2 regions of the Shewanella sp. 10N.286.51.B2 genome follow, and region 2 is predicted to be linked to the other one. Evidence: predicted binding sites of a transcription regulator. Region 2 holds the regulator's gene; the other holds the start of a gene.
What was found. The regulator sigma-54, encoded in region 2, starts transcription at its own class of promoters, with help from an activator protein. The targets are predictions, from matches to a motif close to GTTGGCACGNNNNTNGNNT.
Positions count from the first base shown of each region.

Region 1: the regulator sigma-54 is predicted to act here: its motif matches at 2,854-2,872, upstream of AB4140_RS14995 (formate/nitrite transporter family protein).

Region 1 is NZ_JBFRKH010000055.1:4,619-12,976, reverse strand. It holds gene putA (bifunctional proline dehydrogenase/L-glutamate gamma-semialdehyde dehydrogenase PutA) at 1-1,783, shown strand, start outside; gene AB4140_RS14995 (formate/nitrite transporter family protein) at 1,981-2,817, opposite strand; gene AB4140_RS14990 (cation diffusion facilitator family transporter) at 3,137-4,027, opposite strand; gene AB4140_RS14985 (LysR family transcriptional regulator) at 4,336-5,220, opposite strand; gene AB4140_RS14980 (hypothetical protein) at 5,470-5,748, opposite strand; gene AB4140_RS14975 (Na+/H+ antiporter NhaC family protein) at 6,068-7,420, shown strand; gene AB4140_RS14970 (hypothetical protein) at 7,610-8,254, shown strand; gene AB4140_RS14965 (pseudouridine synthase) at 8,257-8,358, shown strand, end outside.
Region 2 is NZ_JBFRKH010000014.1:150,022-158,379, reverse strand. It holds gene AB4140_RS04285 (transposase) at 350-649, opposite strand; gene mgtE (magnesium transporter) at 1,126-2,487, opposite strand; gene AB4140_RS04275 (HPr family phosphocarrier protein) at 2,686-2,958, opposite strand; gene rapZ (RNase adapter RapZ) at 2,984-3,832, opposite strand; gene ptsN (PTS IIA-like nitrogen regulatory protein PtsN) at 3,829-4,272, opposite strand; gene hpf (ribosome hibernation promoting factor) at 4,275-4,562, opposite strand; gene AB4140_RS04255 (RNA polymerase factor sigma-54) at 4,586-6,070, opposite strand; gene lptB (LPS export ABC transporter ATP-binding protein) at 6,205-6,936, opposite strand; gene lptA (lipopolysaccharide transport periplasmic protein LptA) at 6,936-7,646, opposite strand; gene lptC (LPS export ABC transporter periplasmic protein LptC) at 7,633-8,193, opposite strand; gene kdsC (3-deoxy-manno-octulosonate-8-phosphatase KdsC) at 8,190-8,358, opposite strand, start outside.

The sequences.
Region 1 (8,358 bases), on a different contig from region 2:
TATTGGTGCCCATAAAGATCTACTGCCTTATCTGGTAAGGCGCCTATTAGAAAACGGCGCTAACACCTCGTTTGTTCACAAATTAGTGGACCCGAAAACCCCTATCGAAAGCTTAGTGGTGCATCCATTAACCACTTTAAAAGCTTATAAAACTTTAGCTAATAATAAAATTGTTCTGCCGGAAGATATTTTTGGTATAGAACGTAAAAACTCTAAAGGATTAAACATGAACATCATTTCTGAGTCTGCGCCATTTTTTGCCGGCGTTGACCAATTTAACGATACCCAATGGACTGCTGGGCCATTAGTCAATGGCGAGACCTTAAGCGGCGAAACCAAAAATGTACTCAGCCCATTTGACACCACTAAAACGGTGGGACAAGTAGCTTTTGCCAATAATCAGGCAATTGAAGCTGCATTAAGTTCTGCCCATGGCGCTTTTCATCGTTGGAGTCATACCCCCGTTGAGCAGCGTGCATCTGCACTGCAAAAACTGGCTGACTTACTTGAAGAGAACCGCGAAGAGCTGATTGCCCTTTGTACTCGTGAAGCAGGTAAAAGCTTACAAGATGGCATTGATGAAGTCCGTGAAGCAGTAGATTTTTGTCGCTACTATGCTATTCAAGCCAAGAAAATGATGGCGGCGCCAACTTTGCTTCCTGGGCCGACGGGTGAATTAAATGAACTATTCATTCAAGGCCGCGGCATCTTTGTTTGTATTAGCCCTTGGAACTTCCCATTAGCGATTTTCTTGGGCCAAGTTACTGCGGCGCTAGCTGCTGGTAATACCGTGATTGCCAAACCCGCTGAGCAAACTTCATTAGTAGGTTACCGCGCAGTGCAATTAGCTCATGAAGCAGGCATTCCTGTCGATGTACTGCAGTTCTTACCAGGCACTGGCGCTACTGTTGGCGCAGCGATCACCGCTGATGAACGTATTGGCGGTGTGTGCTTTACTGGTTCAACCGGCACTGCTAAATTGATTAACCGCACATTAGCTAATCGTGAAGGTGCTATCATTCCGCTCATCGCTGAAACTGGCGGTCAAAATGCGATGATAGTTGACTCGACCTCACAAGCAGAACAAGTGGTTGCAGATGTGGTTTCATCGTCGTTTACCAGTGCAGGCCAGCGCTGCTCGGCATTGCGAGTGCTGTTCTTACAAGAAGATATTGCCGATCGCGTGTTAGATGTAATGCAGGGCGCAATGGAAGAACTCAGTATTGGTAACCCAAGCTTTGTTCAAACTGACGTTGGCCCTGTGATTGATGCCACTGCAAAAGCGAACCTAAATGCCCATATTGATCATATCTCGCAAGTTGGTAAGTTAATTAAGAAAATCAACTTACCCGCAGGCACTGAAAATGGCCACTTTGTGTCGCCAACAGCGGTAGAAATTGATTCAATTAAAGTGCTTGAGAAAGAACATTTCGGGCCAATTTTGCACGTTATTCGTTATAAAGCCGCTAATTTAGCCGCGGTTATTGACGAGATAAACAGCACCGGCTTTGGTCTTACTTTAGGAATTCATAGCCGCAATGAAGGCCATGCGTTAAATCTTGCAGACAAGGTTGATGTGGGTAACGTCTATATTAATCGTAACCAAATTGGCGCAGTAGTGGGTGTACAGCCTTTTGGCGGTCAAGGTTTATCAGGTACTGGCCCCAAAGCAGGCGGACCACACTACCTTACTCGTTTTATTACTGAAAAAACCCGCACCAACAATATTACTGCCATTGGCGGTAACGCGACGTTATTGTCCCTTGGTGATGCTGAAGACTAATAATTAGCAGGTTTGAAACCATAAAAATGCCCGCAGCTGCGGGCATTTTTTGTTCAAGCTATTTTATTTAGGTTAATAGTGTTCAAGCTAATAGTATTTACCGATAAAACCATCAACGGCTTACCATTAAGTAAGCAGGTATCACTTGAATCGCCATAACAAAGCCCAATCGAGACAAGGATAGGCCTTAGCACTGCTTATAAAGCTAAGCTTTCTTTTTCAGCAGCAGTTTTACGCTCAGGGCTTGTCTTAACATGGGTTAAGTACAAAGGTAAGCCCACGAGTAAAAAGCCGCCGACTAAATTACCTAATGCCGTTGGGATTTCATTCCACAATAGGTAGTCGCTAACAGTAAAGTCACCGCCCATGATCATTGAAAATGGAAATAGGAACATATTAACGATTGAATGCTCAAAACCCATAAAGAAGAACAGCATCACAGGCATCCACATTGCAGCCATTTTGCCGCTCACTGAGGTTGAGATCATAGCGCCTACCACTCCCATAGACACCATCCAGTTACACAACATGCCGCGAATAAAAATAGTAAACCAGCCTGCCACGCCATGCTCTTGATACCCTAACGTACGTGACTCACCAATTGAGCTCACTTTAGCCGCTAATACTCCACCGTCAGTGTTGTAACCATAAGTCAGGATATAGGATGCAAAAAATGCCACGGTTAACGCGCCGGCAAAATTCCCCACAAACACTAACCCCCAATTCCTAAAAAGTTGCTCCCAGGTACATCCCGGTCGCTTGTTAAGGACAGCTAAAGGCACCAAGGTAAATACACCTGTCAGCAAATCAAACTTCATCAGATACAACATAATAAACCCAACCGGGAATAATAATGATCCGACTAACAAGCTACCTGTTTTCACGATAACGGTAATGGCAAAAAAAGCGGCAAGTCCCAGTATCGCGCCAGCCATAAATGCCCTAACTAATGTATCTCGTGTCGACATGAAGATTTTTTGCTCCCCAGCATCTACCATCTTGGTAGCAAACTCCTTTGGCTCGATATATGACATAGTGCATTCCCTATAGTTATGTAGTTGACTGCTAATAAGCCAACTTCATACCAAGGTTGATAAATGCTTATAAATCAATATCCTAATTTAATTAGATTTTTTGAAAATGGTTGTAAGTAGTGCAAGCTGCACCTAGATAGCGCAAAAAAGCCATTATTGAAAGGCCGTATTTAGCATCAAGTTTGTCTCGCTAAATGAAGCGTAATGAGCAAGTTAGTGGTTGTTGCGGCGGATAAGTGAGTCTTCGTTAAGACTCAAATGGTACCAATAATCGAATATGGTTATTGTAGTGACTAGCAATAGCTTGATGACTAAATGGCTAAATGGCAATATTCATTTTAAGCTCTAACTTGTATGGCAGCGCTGATAACTTTTGCTTGAGATTTTGCTGAAATACTTTGATATCACCGGTCTTTATAATTGACTCTTCACTAGGTACGACATTGATATCAATTCTAAGCTCATTTCCCACTTTGACGACACTGCCTAAATGCAGGGTTTCTTGGCTATCAACTTCTTTCATGCCTTTGGATACTTCTGCAATCAGTTCTTGTTGTGGTGCCATTTGCAATAGCTCTTTGACCGCTTGACTCACCATAGAAAAAGGAACTTTCAAAAAGTAAGCTGAAATTAATATCATCATGAGTGGATCGGCATAACCTGCATATTGAGCCAGCGAAGTTTGCGTTAAGCCCCATGCGATAACAAACCCCAGCGTAATAGCCATGCTGAGCAAAGTATCCATCTGCCACTGCTTAGTTTCTGCTTCAATTAACCCTGAGTGCGACTCGCGGCTCATTTGGGTTATTTTCCACCAAGCAAAACCACAACCAAGGGTATTTACCAGCCCAAAAACACTCGCTACACCAATGTCTAACAGCTTGACACCTTGTATTAAACTATCGATTGCGCCGAACAGTGAATAAATCACTAGACTCATAATCACTAAACCTTTGATCGCAATAACAATAGGTTCAAACATCGCCTTACCATTGGGGAAACGCTTATCTTTCGGGGAATGGATAAGCTTAGCGGCGAGCAGTGACAAAATAGTTAACAGCAAACTAATTAACGAGTATAAACCATCAAAGGCTATGACTAAGGAACCCAATATCAGCCCAACCGCCAAGCCGCCTACAGCAAACATCAGCGCAAATACTGAAGACAGTATCAACACTTTTTGCTCTATTGCTTGAGATGGCACACACATATGAATTCCTCATAAAATTAATCATTTACCCGTATAGGTAATTGAGTACAGTTTGGCATTCTGTATTAAATCAGCAATGACAAACTCAACGTCTGTGAGGTTATTTTGATAGTAATATTATTATAGCAAGGCTATTCAATGACTTAGTTTAGCAATCATCTGTCAATTATATTGACAGTGAGTGCTTGGCATGAATCCGAAATAACACGAATAAGCTAATACAAAGGTGATAGCTGGTTATTGAAATGGACCAGTTGAACAGTTTGATTTAATGACCCATCGAGGATGGGCTTATCATGAACACAAGATTAAAAAGCAAATAGATAGTCATTTAACTGATCGGCTAACCAGTTTGTCGCGGGATGCTCATTAAGGCCACTTGCTGCAAACATGCAATAGTCTTCCTGCAATAAACCGTAAGTATGCTTAATCACCGCAATGGATTGCTGCCTCAATAAATGTTTAATCAAGGGCTCAGGCATTACACCCCAAGCATCTTCAGTTTGAATGGAGCTAAGAATGTAATCAAAACTTGAAAAACCAATATAGTTACGGGAAAAAGGCTGTAATTCAGGATTGGACTTTTCATTTAAATATACCATTGATGCTTGCATGGCGCTGCGCAAGTCTTCATCTGACACTCGGCGTTTTGCTGCCAAGGGGTGGTCATGACGGCACACTGACATCATGCGAATTTTACCTAAAGGATGTGATGTCACCATGGCACTATCAGTGCTTTCATAGTCAATTCCAAAAGCAAAATTAACTTGCTCAGTTTCAACTAAATTGGCCAGATCGCCGGTGGAGGCCAGCACAATATTAAATGAGGTTGCTGGAAAGTGATTATTAAGCTGATGAGTCAACTCTAACCAAATATCGTCAGGTAAAGAGTCGTCACGGGCAATCCATACTTCTGCAGCAAACTCACCTTTAACTTGACGACAGGTTTGGCGGATCCGCTGCGCCGCTGTCAGCATACTTTGGCAATCTTTATAAATAGCCTTACCTGCTTCGGACAATGTGACTTGGTTACCGGTGCGATCAAATAATGCGGTATCGAGATCTTTTTCCATCGCTTTAATCGCCATGGTCATTTTGGTGCGATTCTGTTCTGTTTGTCTCGCCGCTTCTGACACAGAGCCCAGCTCTGCGACTAAACAAAAAGCTTCAATTTGCGAAAGTGTCAGTGCCATTATTATTCCTATAGTGAGGCTACCTCGCTAAGATAGCCTATTGCTTTGTGCCACAACAGTACGCTTTATCAATTTCGCTAGTCAGTTATCGGTTATCAACATAGCTTAGGCAATGCTAACCATCTTAAGGGAAAAAATGAAATCTAAAATTACAGCGGATATGGGAGTTTGAGGCAGGAAAGTGAGGTAGTAAAAGGCAGCTTGATAACAATCCTAATAACCATCAAGCCCTCACAGGCAATATTCGCACTATTGACTATCAAATAAGCCGTTGCGCTTTAAACCTCGATGAACGTTTTTACATAACTTGGCAAATTTTTCTAAATCGCCAAAGCTCGGGGTGTCATTATTGTCCAGCGATGATTGCCAATAACTCACTTCACTATCGACAATTTCAAGAAGTTTTTTGGGACAGCCAATACAGCTATTATTAGAACCACATACGGCTAAAGCAGGATCATCTAAGGGAAAGGTATCTTTAACTTGGTTTATGAGCTGCTGCATTGCAGTCATTCTATCTGGTTTCATAATCAAGCGGCTCTTGCATCAATGAACGCCGATAATATTGCAGCGGCTGTTAAAGGTCAAAATACAGCCACCAAACCGCCTCAAGGTTAATGAGATGTATACTTTATTGTGCTGCAAATACAGTTAGCATGTGCCATTAAAGTAAAACCAACCCTAGAAGCAAAGAAGTCTAGACGTCTAGATTGACACTAATTTGTAGATCTCCTATGCTGACTATCATTGCACAAGCTATCATCATTGAAACTGAAATAACATGGATTGCTAAAGTAACTCGCAGCCTATTGGTGCAGCACCAATAACCATCAATGAATTGAATAAGATAATAAGAGAGACTCACTTGACCACACAAACACAAAAATCGGCCACCAGCCCAGCCTCCTTTGTTGCTTTACTGCCACTATTTGCTTTTTTAGCCTTATTTATTGGCGCTGGGGTTTACTTTCAAAGCCAAGGTGTAGACTTTGCTTTTTATCAGTTACCTAGTGTTATCGCGATTTTACCGGCGATTATCTTGGCGTTATTACTGTCTAAGCAAAAATTAAATCAATCCATTGATACTTTCATTGCCGGTATTGGTCACAGCAATATTATTGCTATGTGTCTGATTTATCTATTGGCAGGCGCCTTTGCCTCTGTCGCTAAAGCGACTGGTGGTGTTGATGCTACAGTTGCGCTGGGCTTATCAATGATCCCATCGAACTTATTATTACCCGGCTTTTTTGTTATTGCTGCCTTCATTGCTACCGCGATGGGCACCTCAATGGGTACCATTGCAGCGGTAGCGCCGATTGCATTAGGCGTTGCTGATCAAGCGCAAATTGATTATGCATTAATGGCTGGCGCAGTATTATCTGGTGCATTATTTGGTGATAACTTATCTATTATTTCTGATACCACCATTGCCTCAACCCGTACTCAGGGCTGTGAAATGAAAGACAAGTTCCGTGAGAACTTAATTTTCTCGCTGCCAGCATCAGCAATTGCCTTAGTGTTATTTGCTATTGCGGGTCAGGGACAAGCTGACATTGCCGCCCAAGAAATTGACTTCATTAACGTTATTCCTTACCTAACGATATTATTTTTAGCAGTATCAGGAGTTAATGTGTTTGTGGTACTAACCGTAGGCATACTGCTAGCTGGCGCTACAGGCCTGTTCACTATGGATTATAGTGCGGTCCAATTTGGTCAAGATATCTATGCTGGTTTCACCAACATGCAAGAAATCTTCATTCTATCTATGCTTGTTGGCGGTTTAGCTGCGCTGATGACACAACAAGGCGGTTTAACCTTTGTAAGCCAGAAGATTGAATCTTTGATTGCCCGCTTCTCTAAAGCCAAAGGTGACGCATCACCCCGCGCTGCTGAACTAGGTATGGCAGGTATGGTTGCAGCAACCAATGTGTGTGTCGCTAACAATACGGTATCGATTGTGGTTGTCGGTGACATTGCCAAAGACTTAGCCAGCAAGCATGGCGTTGCACCTAAGCGCGCGGCGAGTGTTTTAGATATCTTTGCTTGTATCATTCAAGGGTTAATTCCCCATGGCGCTCAAGCACTATTGATAGCATCAACCTTTGCCATTAGCCCATTAGCTGCTATTTCACACGCTTGGTATTGTATGATTTTAGCTGTGGTTGCTATTTCAATTGTGATATTGCGTAAACGCGCTTAATTCACTGTCAAACCAACGGCATAAAACCTGAGAACAACCGACTTAATGATGGTTGAACTCAGGTTTTATTTTATATAAAAGAGCGGTTTAAAAGTGTTAGTCTAAAGTTAACATTTGCATATCAAACAACCCATGAGCCAATCAATTCAGTTTAATAAACATTACGATTTATATTTAATGATTATTTTCATGTCTTTAGCGACTGCTGTAATTAGTGGCCTTGGCATTGGGGCGGCGTTAATTGCTGAAGTGTCTCGTTTGGGTATTAACCCACTGAGCATTAGAGCTGATACCTTAGGTGACTATATGAGTTCACCGTTAGCCATTGTTTACAATATGTCATTAGTCATTGCTGGAATGTGTTTAATACTGGCTATGTCAGCGCGCTACTTTGTCTTTGAAGATGGCTACAGCCGAGGTATTACCGTCACTGGCGCTACCTTAGGCGTATTAATTGTACTCATTGGTATCTTTCCAATTAACTTTTTAGAGCAACACCGTCTGTTTTCAACCGGTTATCTCATTTGCACCTTTTTGCTGCATTGTTTTTGCTTTATGGAATACTTTCGCAAGCGTAGCGCTTTAACCAGTCCATTATTCGCTCTAAATATTATTGGGTTAATATTTTCAATAATATTGATGTCTTTGCTTAACTGGTCGACATTAGATTTTGATCCATGTAGCCATGCTACCAGTGACATTTGTTGGATGTCCTTGGTGATGTGGGTACTAACTCAAACCAATATTTTGTGGTGTATGGTGTTAGCCATTGATATGAAAAACCGTATTAAGCAGCAACATCACCTTGCCAACTTATCGCTTGTAGGAAACTAATTTTGGCCAATAATATGCGCTTAGAGCAGTATTTAGCTCACTGCGGAGTCTGCTCAAGGCGCCAAGCCCAAAGGCTTATTGCCGCAGGTAGAGTGTGCTTTAAT
Region 2 (8,358 bases):
CGGAATATTAGCTTCTTAATAAGTGCACTTGGGGTGGTGCGCTTATCGAATCAAACCTGCCGGAACAGTCTTAAAATCCATTCGTTTCGTATTCACGGGCACCAATGACATCCTTTCATTAGCACCGGCCTTACACTGCCTTTTGGCATTCCTGCGACCTATTATTATTGTTAGTCCCTGTTGCAGGTTTTTAGCTTACATAGCTGCTTTATATCAGCTTTTTATGTAATAAAATTGACAAACCTGAGGGTGAACAGCTCTATATTTTACAATAGATTTGTCGCTAATTAATTGCCGATGGGGGCAGCGTTTAATTCAATCAAGTTTGTCGGAACTGTGTTAATCCCCACTAATTGCTATTAATCGATAACAGCTGCTGATTCAGCTGAGATAACTTAAGTTGTAAGTGAGCTATCTCTGACACTAAAGCGCTTTTCTGTTTAGCTTGTGTACGCTTGCGAGTGGTCACGCCCTCGGCATTAGTTTTTGATGTCATCGCGGTTTCTTTATTTTTAACCCATTGGTAAACCGTTTTTGCTGAGATGCAGTATTGCTTAGCAACATCAGAAATTAATCGATTATGTTGCTTCACTTCAGCGATCACTTGCTGCTGAAAGCTCTCGGGATAAAACTTTGTTTGTGCTGACATATTAGCTCCAAGCATTTAAAAGCGATTAACTTCGTCGGCTTAACGATAAGACTATTCTACTTCCCATAGGCTACAGCCTACATGCTTATAAAAGTGGCACTGATTACGACAAAGATTCAAACATGTGTGTAATAATTTCATCATCGACTCCTGCTGATATTCAAATTTATAAGGCTTAAATTTCTCCACTAAATTGGTCAAATTAAAAGCTACCTCTTTAGTGATACGTAACTCAATGGAATACTTGTGCCAATTATGAAATAAATATTTTACCCTTTTATTACAATGACTTATTTTTTTAAAGTGTTAGCTCTAAAAAGTGGGCGTGAAACATCTTGGTGCAAAAGTACTATTTTGGTGCGAATTGGTTTTAATTGGTAAACAAAAGTAACCATTAAAACTCTATGGTTTTAAGGCACAAAAAAGCGGCAATAAATGCCGCTTTTTATGTTGATGAGAGAGGGGGTTTTACGGCGCTACATTAAGAAAATGGTCGCTAAGCCTAAAAAGGCGAATAAGCCAATCACATCGGTGACTGTGGTTAGTACCATACCGCCAGCCAATGCCGGATCGATATTGAGTTTTTTAAGTATGAGCGGAATACTGGCCCCCGCTAGTCCGGCAACGGTCATGTTAATGAGCATCGCGCCGCCAATGAGACCGCCCAGTGCCATATCACCTTTCCATAGCCACACTGCAAAGAAGACCAGTACCGACCACATGAGGCCATTAAGAAAACCAATGGCTAATTCTTTACCGATAAGCCAACGGGAGTTACTTTGGCCAATATGACCCAAGGCGATACCACGAATAACCAGAGCTAAGGTTTGATTGCCTGCCACACCGCCCATACTAGGGACAATAGTCATTAAAATCGCGATGGTGGCAAATTGCTCTAACGTGCCTTCAAACATATTACTTACTGATGCAGCAAGTAAGGCGGCAAACAAGTTAATGGTAAGCCATAGCGAGCGTCTGAAGGTGCTTTTCATTACGGGGCCAAAGGTATCTTCATCGTCATCCATACCCGCCATCCCCATCATTGAGTGTTCGGCGTCTTCACGAATAACATCGACCACATCATCAATGGTAATACGGCCTAATAATTTTTGCGCTTCATCTACCACTGGGGCCGAAATCCAGTCATGGCGTTCAAATAATTGCGCCACTTCATTATCAGGCATGTCCACAGGGATGCTTTCTAATTCAGGATCCATGATGCTGCGAATGGTTGAATTAGGATCACAAGTGAGTAGATCGGCAAGGCGCACCCCACCAAGCACATGATCGTTGCGATCAACCACATATAAGGTATCTGTGGTATCGGGTAAGTTGCCGCGCTGGCGCAAATAGCGTAATACCACATCAATATTAACGTCAGGACGCAAAGTGACCGTATCAGTATTCATGATACTGCCAGCGGTGTCATCAGGGTATGACAGTGCTTGTTCGACGCGATGGCGGTCTTGACTGCTCATGGATTGCAGTACTTTTTTATAAACAGCATCTGGCAAACTTCTTAAGATGTAAGCCAAGTCATCGGTATCCATCCCAGAGGTGGCTTGGGCTACTTTTTCTGGGGTCATAGCGCTGATGAGTGAATCTTTTAACTCTTCACCGAGTTCTTCTAGGATTTCACCCGCTTGCTCATGATCAATCAGTTGCCATAACACTTGACGAGTTTTCGGCGGTGATGATTCAAGAATTAATGCGACATCGGAGGCGGCCATGTCATGAAGCATATTTCTGACATGAACAAACATACCGCTACCTAATGCTTGTGTAAGCTGATTAAGACGTTGTTCGGTCAGTTCGCTGTCGATGACTTCAATACCCATTGGCTACTCCTGAAAAGACGATGATGAAATGTTAACTTAACTCACCGGAAAGAATGAAGAAATTTCTAATATCTGATGGCTTGATGCGCAATTCATAAATACGCTAATACTGCTTGGTGGTGTGTTGAGTATAGCTAATAAAATAATGGTAAAGGTGAGTCGCTGTGTTTCCTTGGAGATGTTACTGGGCGCAGGCGGTTAGCTTTCTTCGTCAAATTTATCGTTGATTAACTTGCATACGGCCTCAAGGGCTTTTTCTGCATCACGGCCTTGAGCTTCAACAGTAATGATTTTACCAATGCCACTTTCTAACATTAATAACCCCAATACACTGGCAGCACTGGCTTGTTTCTCACCTTGGATAAGGGTGATAGTTGCGTCAAACTCGGTAGCTAAAATTGCCAATTTAGTCGCCGCTCGCGCATGCAAGCCTAGCTTGTTACTGATGGTAATTTGCTTTGAATAGGCCACCGTTTTGGCTGGCGTTGTGGTTAGCTTATTCAATGCCAAGCTCTCTATGGCGGGCGCTGACTTTGTGCTTAGAGTTGTTGAAACGTTTAGCGAGCTGATCGGCAATATAAACCGAACGGTGCTGACCGCCAGTACAACCAATGGCAATGGTCAGGTAGCTGCGGTTATTACGCTCTAAATGTGGCATCCAAGTGTCAAAAAGGTTTTCAATTTGCCAGATAAACTTATTCACCAAAGGCTGTCGCTCTAAGAACTCTTGCACGGGCGCATCTAGGCCTGTGTAGGGCCTTAACTCAAGCTCCCAGTGCGGATTCGGTAAAAAGCGCACATCAAACATAAAGTCTGCTTCAGCCGGCATGCCATGCTTAAAGCCAAATGACTCAAAATGTACCACTAATTCTTTATCAACACTGCCTAGCAAGATTTGCCGAACATGATCGCTCAATTCGTAGATATTAGTTTGCGAGGTGTCGATATAGTGATCAACCATTTTGGCTATGGGTTCGAGTAACCGCCCCTCAAGCTTAATGGCTTCTTGTAACGAAATTTGATTCTTAGACAGTGGGTGTAATCGGCGGGTCTCACTAAAACGCTTCAGTAACACTTTATCGTTGGCGTTTAAAAAGAAACTGGTAATGCTGGTATCGTCAGACAGTAAAGCAATTTGCTCTTTGAGTACTTTGCCTTGCTCTTCGATATTACGCACATCGACGCTAATGGCGACAAGCTCGTTACTATCTTTAAGCTGTTCAAGCAGGCTGCCAATCAGTGGCAGTGGCAGGTTATCAACACAGTAATAACCTAAATCTTCAAGCACTCTCAGTGCGACTGATTTTCCTGAACCTGAACGTCCCGATACGATGACAAGTTTCATGCAGTAATAACCTGATAAAGTTCTGTAGCGTCATGACTCTTTCGAAGTCGTTTAAGTATCAATTTATCACTGAGTTTCTCTGCCATGCTAGATAATGTGCTTAGGTGTTGCTGGCACTGATCTGCAGGTACAAGAAGCGCAAATAAAATATCTACAGGTTGCTTGTCTATGGCATCAAAGGCGATTGGCTCTTCGCATTTGATTAAAATAGCAATGGGTTCTTCGATATTATCTAAGCGCCCATGTGGAATTGCTATGCCATTTCCTATACCTGTACTGCCCATTTTTTCACGCGCTATTAGACTTTCAAAAATAGCCTGTGAAGAAAGGGTTGGGTACTGGGCAGCCATTAAATTGCTGATTAATTCCAGTACCTTTTTCTTACTGCCCGGAGTGGCACAGGTAGTGCACGCCGGCTGCAGGATGGTACGAAGTTCCATCGTTAATGCTTAGTGAGTTTCTCTTTATGTTTAATTACCTGACGGTCTAGCTTATCTATCAGGGCGTCTATTGCCACATACATATCAGCGTTACGCGATACAGCAAACACTTCACCGCCTTTTAGGTGCAGTTTGGCTTCGGCAATCTGTTGTAGCTTTTGAACATCGAGCACAACGTGAACATTATTGATCTGTTCGAAGTGTCGTTCAAGCTTTGAAAATTTTGTTTGCACGTATTCCCGTAAAGATTGAGTTATTTCAATATGGTTTCCAGTCAGGTTAATTTGCATAGGTCATCCTCCAATAACAAAAGTTATAAGCTTTTGCGTTGGTTTGAGGGAGGGATGAGCATTGCCTCTCGATATTTGGCTATCGTACGTCGAGCAACGTTAATCCCTTGTTCAGCCAATAGTGTCGCCATTTTACTATCACTAAGAGGCTTTTTCGGGTTTTCTGCAGCTACGAGCTTTTTAATAAATGCGCGAATTGCTGTAGAAGAGCATTCTCCACCATCATCGGTACTTACATGGCTTGAGAAAAAATATTTTAGTTCAAAAAGTCCACGGGGGGTATGCATGTATTTTTGGGTCGTGACCCGTGAAATGGTCGACTCGTGCATTTCAACCGCTTCAGCAATATCATTGAGCACCATCGGCTTCATGGCTTCTTCACCGAACTCAAAGAAACCTTGCTGAAATTGTACGATACAGTTAGCCACTTTTAGTAAGGTTTCATTACGGCTATCGATGCTTTTGATAAACCATTTGGCTTCTTGTAAATGACCACGAATAAATTGGCTGTCAGCTTGGCTTGAACCGCCTTTGGCCATAGCTGCATATTGCTGATTAACGCCAATTTTAGGCATGTTATCGGGATTTAGCTCGACCACCCAGCGACCATTCTTTTTAAGTACAGTAACATCAGGAATGACGTACTCATCTTTAATGGGGGTAATTTGCAAGCCTGGACGTGGATTGAGCGTTTGAATAAATTCAATGGCTTCACGTAAATCATCTTCTTTAAGCTTGGTTTTACGCATCAGTAACCTAAAGTCACGACCGGCGATTAAATCAAGATGATCTTTAATCAGTAACTTAACATTATCTATGCAAGGAATTTCATTAGGGTATTGGCCTAATTGAATTAATAGACACTCACTTAAATCTCGCGCTGCAATGCCGACGGGATCGAAGTGTTGTACCCGTTTAAGTACAGCTTCAACTTCATCGAGTTCGATATCGTCAGTGCCTAAGGATTGCAAAATGTCTTCAACGCTCTGGGTGAGGTAACCGCGCTCATCAATGGCATCAATAATGGCGGTTGCAATCACCAAGTCATTTTCAGAAAAGGGAGTGAGGTTTTTTTGCCATTCAAGATGCTCATACAAGCCTTCACTGGTTTCGCCTTGAAACGGCATATCATTACCGCTCGATACTGCGCCAGAGCCAGAAGTCGGCGAGGCGGTATACACCTCATCCCATGTGGTATCCATAGGGAGTTCTTCAGGCATAGAATCTTTAGTGAGCGATTCAGTGGTATCAACCGTTGAGGTGTCTTTTTCTATGGTGACTTGGCTATTATCACTAAAATCGGTGTCAGTTTGCAGGGCGTTTTCTTTTACGGGCTCTTTGGCTTTAGTGAATTCGTCTTCAAGCTCTAATAGCGGGTTTGAATCAAGTGCTTGTTGAATTTCTTGCTGTAGCTCCAATGAGGAAAGTTGCAATAAGCGAATCGCTTGTTGCAACTGTGGGGTCATGGTTAAGTGTTGACCCATTTTGAGTTGGAGTGAGGCTTTCATGTACCGCTTGTCCCTAATTGAATTACATCATCGCGACGAACAGTGTGGGCGCTAGTTTATGATCCTAGAAAAATAGACTAGATTAAGGTTTGTTGTTGGCCGCGAATGCCATACTAAAAACTGAATAGTGCTAACTATAGCTTGAATTGTTCACCTAAGTATACCGACCTAACTTGCTGATTGACTAAGATCTCAGCAGGTGTTCCTTCAGCAATCAAGTTTCCGTGACTCACAATATATGCTCGCTCACACACATCAAGTGTTTCACGGACATTATGGTCGGTAATTAGCACCCCTAAACCACGGCTTTTAAGTTGTTGAATAATTTTCTTGATGTCGATTACTGAGATAGGATCTACCCCTGCAAAAGGTTCATCTAATAAAATAAACTTAGGATTTGCCGCTAATGCGCGTGCAATTTCAACTCGGCGACGCTCACCTCCCGATAACGCCATACCTTGGCTATCACGGATATGAGTTATGTTAAATTCTTCTAATAAATGTTCCAGTTCTTCAATGCGCTGCTCATTTGATAAGCTTTTGCGAGTTTGAAGCACTGCCATTATATTATCGTGTACTGTGAGCTTACGAAAAATACTGGCTTCTTGAGGTAAGTAGCCAATGCCTTTTCGGGCGCGCAAATGCATTGGATCTGCGGTTAAATCATCTTCATCGATCAGAATGCGGCCCTTATCACTTTTGACTAGGCCTACGACCATATAAAAGGTGGTGGTTTTACCCGCACCATTAGGGCCAAGTAAGCCAACAATTTGGCCGGTTTTTACCGTCAGGCTGACATCTTTTACTACCTGGCGACTTTTATAACTCTTAGCGAGATTTTCAGCGGTTAACGTAATTTGGGTCATTAGTCATTTTGCTCAGCTGCTGGGGCTGACAATGTCGCCTGCGCCTCAGCGTTAAGTGATTCAGTTACTTCGGGTGTTTCAGTTGAGTTCACAGCCTCTACAGCAGATAAATTGTTGTTTTCAATTATAGCTGGTGGCGTGTCATCACCGGGTTTAGCGCTGTCTGGTAAATGTGGTTGCTCATCTTTTTTCTTTTCAGAATCAATCAAGTCTGGGTGACTTTCTGGTTGAAAAATAGTGATAACCCGATCTTCACCAGTACCGGTGCTTTCAGCAATTAACTGCTGCTTTTCAATGTTGTAGCTAATTAGGTTACCAGTAACCTGGCTGCCAGCTTGGTCCAATTTAGCATTACCCGTTAAGGTTAAAATGCTAGTGGCAAGCTCATATTTAATTTCATCGGCACTGGCAGTACCAATACGGCCATCATCTAACTCTTGGGAAAATGTCGCAGGGTTACCTGTGGCAACCATGGTTTTTTGGGTGCCGCTTTCGGTGCCAAATGCGCGTAATTCGTCGGCATTAATGTTAATCGACCCTTGAGTCACATTAACTGGGCCATAGAAGATGACCTGATTGTTTTTTATGTCAGCTTTTTGGCTCACAGCTGCGACTTTAAGCTCTTGCTGTAAATCGCCTTCTTTTGCATAGGCGCTGGCAATACTGACTACACTGAGTAGTGAGGCAATCAAAAGTTTACTTTGCTTCATACGTTCCTTCTACTTGACTTAAAAGTTCAAGTTCTTGAGCATTTAAATCAGCATACAGGCCTAAACCTTGTATATTAAAATCTGACCCAGTAACAAAAATTTGTCTATCTGAGGTCAAAATCATGGTGTTCATATCGAGTGCCAACATGGTGGTTGTCAAAGATTGTAATGGCTCGTCGATGTTTATTGCATCAATAATAACATTATTTTCTAAAACTACTTTGCCTGTTTCATTATTCAGCTTGCCTAAATCTGCGCTTAATTGCCATTCGGCTTCACCATTTTCAGGATAAATAAGGTAGACAGGCTCAGTAAACATGGTTTCATTACTTTGCTGAAAGTGCTCCATGTATTTCGCTGAGACTCGGCTTTGCACTAAACCTTGCTCATTAAATTCAGTGGTGCGTAAGTCATTGGCGATAAAATCAGGGCGAGCAGGGGCAGGCAATTTACTTGCCTCCATCTGACTACGTTTAATTTGTACTTGCCAATAAAGGACTAAGGCTGCGCCAAAAAATCCGATAATAGCGAAGGTCACTCGGCTCATATACTCATTCCGTGGGCATTTTCAAACTTATCTTGGCTAAGTAATAGCAAATCGGTGAGTTCACGTAATGCGCCATTTCCGCCGTTAATGGTGGTGGTCATATGGCAATGTTGTTTAACATAAGGATGGCCATCAGCCACACAAACTGCAAGGCCAACCTGTTTC